2 regions of the Pelotomaculum sp. FP genome follow, and region 2 is predicted to be linked to the other one. Evidence: a T-box and tRNA genes for the amino acid it is inferred to sense, from the RefSeq annotation. Region 2 holds a T-box; the other holds one or more tRNA genes.
What was found. A T-box is a leader RNA that pairs with one kind of tRNA and senses whether it is charged. The one in region 2 lies ahead of ileS (isoleucine--tRNA ligase), so its partner is inferred to be a tRNA-Ile.
Positions count from the first base shown of each region.

Region 1: it has a tRNA-Ile gene. The T-box ahead of ileS (isoleucine--tRNA ligase) is inferred to sense a tRNA for this amino acid. The anticodon was not compared.

Region 1 is NZ_QFGB01000023.1:27,538-30,743, reverse strand. It holds gene Psfp_RS10745 (LysR family transcriptional regulator) at 1-30, shown strand, start outside; partial or broken gene Psfp_RS22240 (thioredoxin-disulfide reductase) at 41-151, opposite strand; gene Psfp_RS10735 (CBS domain-containing protein) at 158-568, opposite strand; gene Psfp_RS10730 (ATP-binding protein) at 1,043-1,234, opposite strand; tRNA gene Psfp_RS10725 (tRNA-Val) at 1,235-1,310, opposite strand; tRNA gene Psfp_RS10720 (tRNA-Glu) at 1,317-1,392, opposite strand; tRNA gene Psfp_RS10715 (tRNA-Ile) at 1,487-1,561, opposite strand; tRNA gene Psfp_RS10710 (tRNA-Asn) at 1,567-1,641, opposite strand; gene rpoD (RNA polymerase sigma factor RpoD) at 1,857-2,948, opposite strand; gene dnaG (DNA primase) at 2,945-3,206, opposite strand, start outside.
Region 2 is NZ_QFGB01000001.1:93,698-96,903, reverse strand. It holds gene Psfp_RS00410 (DUF2889 domain-containing protein) at 1-639, shown strand, start outside; gene Psfp_RS00405 (DUF167 domain-containing protein) at 641-925, shown strand; T-box leader at 1,322-1,563, shown strand; gene ileS (isoleucine--tRNA ligase) at 1,633-3,206, shown strand, end outside.

The sequences.
Region 1 (3,206 bases), on a different contig from region 2:
AGCTTTTTACGGAAGTGGCCTGTAAGCTGACCGGTACCCGTAAAGACTCCACTACTACGGAATGCCATATAAATTCAATTCTCGGATTGTGCCTCGCCCTCTCCTGAAGGACTTTTGTCGCCCGCAGCTCGCCCCGCCGGTGAATAATATATCGGTTTTATGGTTTTTTTAATAACAACTCTGCTAGATATTCAAATATTTCCCTTCTCCTCACTATCCCAATAAAGAATCCACCGTCATCCACTACAGGGACAAAATTTTGAACGATGGCAAGCGAAAGCAAATCTTCGATTTCAGCATCAATCCGTACAGGATTATTCTTCATACGCTGTGGTATATCCCGCAACAGAATTGTTTCTGTATCTTTAAAGCTCAGGTCATGAGTATTTTTTAACTTCCACAACAAATCACCCTCGGTTATTGTTCCTACGTATTTTCCTTCATCATTAATTATTGGCACAGCCGCATACCGGTAATATTCCATTTTTTCTAAGGCTTGCCGCATCGTAGATTTTAATGGCAAATAAACAACCTCACTTTTTGGTAAAAGGAAAAAAGCTATTTTCATAAGAACCCCCTTAATAGGTTAAAAAACTTATCATAAATTAAACCACAAAATTGTTAATATTTTATTAAAATAACACAAAAAAGCCTCGTCCGGTGAGCGAGGCCTTTAGTATATCTGAGTAGTTGCCTATGCCGCCAGCGGCGCCACGTATCATGAAAACACCAGTGATGTGGGTGCGATTTTAATCTCACACGGCGCGTTAGCGCCGAACTTCTTATATCTAATGTAACTATTGTCGGGAGAATAACATCCCTGGATATATCGGTATCTATGAACTAATACATAAAGATCTCTTCAAGGAGACTCCTGTCAAAACCCAAAACCGGTAAGGTGCAACCCACGAGGAAAAGTAGGCTGCTCAGGTCACCCCCCCTAAGGTCGAAATTAGGCATGTTTCCCCCACCTCGCGGTTGACGCGCAGCACCTGGGACACAGGTAGCGGCGCCGTAAAAGGTTATCCATACTAATCCCCGCTCACCTGCAGAAGCAGCAGCGGATATAAAACCGGCTGCCCTGGTTGGCTTCGCTTTCGACTGCAAGAGTGCCGCCTATCCGCCTGACCGCTTCCAGTGCAATAGCCAGGCCCAGGCCCCGGTTCCGGGTATGAGAAACGTCCGTTATAACAAAAAAGTAAAAGACTCCCGTTTCACGGAAGTCTTTAATCAATGGTGGGCGATGACGGGCTCGAACCGCCGACATCCTGCTTGTAAGGCAGGCGCTCTCCCAGCTGAGCTAATCGCCCGTATTATGGTGACCCCTACGGGATTCGAACCCGTGTTACCGCCGTGAAAGGGCGGTGTCTTAGACCGCTTGACCAAGGGGCCATTTGAGAAGTGAGAAGTGAGATGTGAGAAGTCGGATGTGAAAATTAGCGGGTGAGATGTCTCACTTCTAACTTCTCACCTCTTGCCTCTCAACTGGTGGGCCCACCAGGATTCGAACCTGGAACCAGCCGGTTATGAGCCGGATGCTCTACCGTTGAGCTATGGGCCCAAGAATGGCTCCCCGAGTAGGATTCGAACCTACAACCTACCGGTTAACAGCCGGTTGCTCTACCGTTGAGCTATCGAGGAACATCGGCAAGGACTATTATACGATAATTTGTACTCGCCGTCAACAAATCTATTGCTGATAATTTATTCCGAAAATATTCTTAATGAACCAACCATGTTTTTCAACCACAAATCACCTGAAAAACATATTTTCAGCGCTACAGCGATACCCCAAAAATTTAGGTGCGAATTCATTCGCACCTAAATCAGATATATTCCTTATTTTGTATAACAATTTAATCCAGGTAGTCCTTTAATTTTTTGCTGCGGCTGGGGTGGCGCAGCTTACGCAGCGTCTTTGCCTCTATCTGCCGGATCCGTTCCCGTGTTACCCCAAACTTCTGGCCGACCTCTTCCAAGGTCCTGGCCCTGCCGTCGTCAAGGCCGAAGCGCAGGCGAAGCACCCTTTGTTCCCGCTCGGTTAAGGTCTTTAGAACCTCGTCCAACTGCTCCCGCAGAAGGGTGAAAGATGCTTCCTCAGCCGGCGCCCTGGCATCGTGGTCCTCAATAAAGTCACCCAGGTGGGAGTCTTCCTCTTCCCCAATCGGTGTTTCTAAAGATACCGGTTCCTGTGCTATCTTCTGTATTTCCCTGACCTTCTCCTCGGAGATGTTCATCTCCTTGGCTATTTCCTCCGGGCTTGGTTCCCGGCCCAATTCTTGCAGCAACTGCCGCTGCACCCGGACCAGTTTATTAATAGTCTCAACCATGTGCACTGGAATCCTGATAGTCCTGGCCTGGTCGGCAATGGCCCTGGTTATGGCCTGGCGAATCCACCAGGTCGCATAGGTGCTGAATTTGTAGCCCTTGCGGTAATCAAACTTTTCAACAGCCTTGATCAAACCCAGGTTGCCCTCCTGAATCAGATCCAGAAAAAGCATCCCGCGCCCCACATAACGCTTGGCGATACTGACTACCAGCCGCAAGTTGGCCTCAGCCAGTCTTCTTTTGGCCCCGTCATCACCCAGCTCCATGCGTTTTGCCAAATCCACTTCTTCTTCCGGGGTGAGCAGAGGGACACGGCCGATTTCTTTGAGATACATACGTACGGGATCATCTATGCCCACGCCTTCAGGGACGGTAAGGTCTACTTCCACCTCTTCGACCGGGGCTTCTATTGCAGAACCGTCAATAGGTTCTATTTCCGGTACTTCCGGTACAACTTCTATACCCAAACCTGCCAGTTTTTCATAAATATCATCAATTTGTTCAGGAGTTAGGTCGGTACCCTGGAGACTGTCCATAATCTCATTATAGGTCAGGACGCCGCGTTTCTTTCCTTTTTCAATGAGTTCCATAACGCTTTCAGTTTTGAGTTCGTCTCTCACATGCCATCACTCCCCTCTTTAGGGCACTTCCCGGTATTACTTACAATCAGTTTCTGGTAATCTTCCTGCAGTTTCCTGGAGCGGGCCTGGTCTCCAACCTTCTCAGCCTCATCTATGCCCTGTAAAATCATCAGCTCACGCAGCAAATGGTAATGGCTCCCCAACTTTTCAGCCTCACCTATTTCTTTCAGTATTTTTTCTCTTCGCTCCTGCCTCCGGCAACGAACGACCGACTTAATGTGGCTGTGTAATATTTCA
Region 2 (3,206 bases):
CCCGGCCTGAAAGGAACAACTGCTTATTTTAATGCAGGTCGTGACCTCCGCAGAGAGGTTGGAGAACATGCCGGCGGGCTGGCCCGGGAGTTGCTTGCCGAATGCGTCAAGGGTATTATCCAGTCGGAAACTTTTCTCTTCCGGGAGAGAGGATTCCCCACCCTGAAATCCTATTGTGAACACTGGCGGAAGTTTCAGGTTGACACCTGCCGTTATCAAAGCAACCTTCATCGTGTTACACGCTGGTGGAACGAGTATGTGGACGGGCTGCAGCACGGTTTAAACCTTTTCAACCGCTCCAAAAACTGCGCTGTTTACCTTTTGGCGGACGGTCTCATCGTTCATAGCGGCTTTAGCGACTCCTACCACGAGCTGGGCCTGTTGAGCCGCCTGGACCTTGCCGGCCGGGTTGAAGAATGCTCCGGCAGCTTTCTCAGGGCGCCGGATCAGGTGTGTTTTGAGTGTGCTTTGCTCCCCGGTAGATTGAAAGGTCTGGTCCTTACAGAATGCGCCAAGAAACAGTTGTCTGAAATAGTCGGCGGGCCACAGGGTTGTGAACACCTGGTGGACCTGGCTGAGGAACTGCGTAAAGCAGTCGCCTATACGCTGGCAAATATCCGTAAAGGAGGGGTTGTATAAGGTGCTGCCGCTCAAAGAAGAAAAAGACGGCGTGTCCTTCAAGGTCAGAGTCCAGCCGCGTGCGTCCAAAAACCAGCTGGCGGGACTTTTCGAAGACGCCCTGCGGGTACGGCTGACGGCGCCTCCGGTGGATGGGGAAGCCAATGAGGCGTGCCGCGCCTTCCTGGCCGACCTCCTGTCGGTCGGCCGCGGCCAGGTAGAAATCCTGTCCGGTCTGACCGGACGCAATAAAGTTGTCAAGATTAAAGGAGTCAGTATATCAGAAGTTCAAAAACGGCTGCCCTAAACACATATCCCTGTTTCATATCACAAAAATTGTTCTCGAAAAGGCTTGACTTGCGGGCATGGGGTTATCCGGAGTGAACGGAGCACCTGGGTGCGTTCCTTAGCGCGTGCGTAGCTTGCAGAAAAGCTTAAATAGCGCGTAGCCACCAGGTGGCTGTCTGTATATGCGGTCGGCATGTTGTTCTTGTTGCACAAATGGAGAATTGCGAAGAGAACGGAGGATAACCCCATGACCACTACCCCAGAGGCTTTTCGAGAACCAGTTAACCTTTTGAATTTGTTTTTTTGCCCAATATTTTCATTATAAGCATTCATAATTTCTATTGGTTGGGAAAAATTACTTGGCAAGTTGACGCACCAGGGCCTTTTCTATATAATATTGTCTGTTAAGGCTCGATAGTTGCCTGTGAGCGGGACGAGTAGGCGTGTAATTCCGGTAAAGAGAACCCGGGTATGGTGGGAACCGGGTACGGATAAACGTTAAAAATCACCCGTGAGGCGCCGGCTGAAACCCTGCGGGGGATTAAGCCAGGCCGGATCGCCACCGTTACCGGGCGGCTGGAGTGGCAGGCCTTAGCAGCTCATAACTGGCGGGCCGGCATTTAGGGTGGTACCACGGGCTATAATCCCGTCCCTTTGGGGGCGGGATTTATTCGTTCATAATAGTCAAGTTCATATATGTTTAAATTTTGGAGGGGTATTAAAAAGATGGACTACAGTAAGACTTTAAACCTGCCTAAAACAGATTTTCCGATGCGGGGCAACCTGCCCGAAAGAGAACCGGAGATCTTAAAATTCTGGGAAGATATTGACATCTACCGGCTGGTACAGGAACAACAACGTGATTGTCCCAAGTACATCCTGCACGACGGGCCGCCCTACGCGAACGGCCACATTCACCTTGGTCATGTTTTAAATAAAATATTGAAGGATATCATAGTCAAGTTCCATTCCATGTCGGGCTTTAACGCACCCTATGTGCCGGGATGGGATACGCACGGCCTCCCCATCGAACAACAGGCCATCAAGGCCTTTGGGCTTAACCGCAATAATATCCACCCGGTAGAGTTTCGCGGCAAGTGCAAGGAGTTCGCTCTGAAGTATGTCGATATTCAGAAAGAGGAATTCAAACGGCTGGGGGTACGGGGGGATTGGGACAATCCTTATCTGACTTTGATGCCCCATTATGAGGCCCGCCAGATCGGTGTTTTTGGCGATATGGCCAAGAAAGGTTACATTTACAAGGGACTCAAACCGGTATACTGGTGCGCCTCTTGCGAAACCGCTCTGGCTGAAGCCGAAGTGGAGTATGCCGACAAACAGTCTGCTTCGATTTTTGTGAGGTTCCCGGTGCAGGACGGCAAGGGGGTACTTCCTGAAGACAGCACCTTCGTGGTAATCTGGACCACCACCCCCTGGACCTTGCCGGCCAACCTGGCTATCACTCTCCACCCTGATTTTGAATATGTGTTATTCAGGGCAGGCAGTGAAAAATATCTGGTTGCCTCCGAATTGATGGAGAGTTTTGTTAAGACGGTTGGCCTTGATGACGTTGAAACCATAAAAACATTCAGGGGTACGGAGCTGGAGCAAATAGTGTGTAAACACCCGTTTGTCGACCGGGCTTCCCTGGTAATCCTGGGCGACCATGTAACCCTCGACCAGGGCACCGGTTGTGTGCATACCGCCCCTGGCCACGGCATGGAAGACTTTATAGTGGGCAAGAAGTACGGCCTGCCCGTCCTCTCACCGGTTGACGCCAAAGGACGCTTTACGGAGGAAGGCGGCGTCTTTGCCGGAGAATTTTATCTGGACGCCAATAAGTCCATCATTGAGGAACTGGAAAACCGCGGCCATCTTATGGAGCATTCTACCATCCAGCACCAGTATCCTCACTGTTGGCGCTGCAAGAAGCCTGTTTTCTTCAGGGCCACGGAACAGTGGTTCGCCTCCATTGACGGGTTTCGTCAGGCCACTCTGGACGCCATCCGGACGGTGCGCTGGATCCCGGGCTGGGGGGAGGAGCGGATTTATAACATGGTGGCCAACCGGGGCGACTGGTGCATTTCACGCCAGCGCAGCTGGGGTGTGCCGATTCCGATTTTTTACTGCCGGGACTGCGGCAAGGAATTGATCAACGACCAGACGATCAGCCACCTGCAGGGACTTTTCCGGGAACATGGTTCCGACGTCTGGTTTGCCCGGGAAGCTTCAGAATTGCTCCCGCCGGGTATGAAATGCGATCATTGCGGCTGTGATGGCTTTACCAAGGAAACCGACAT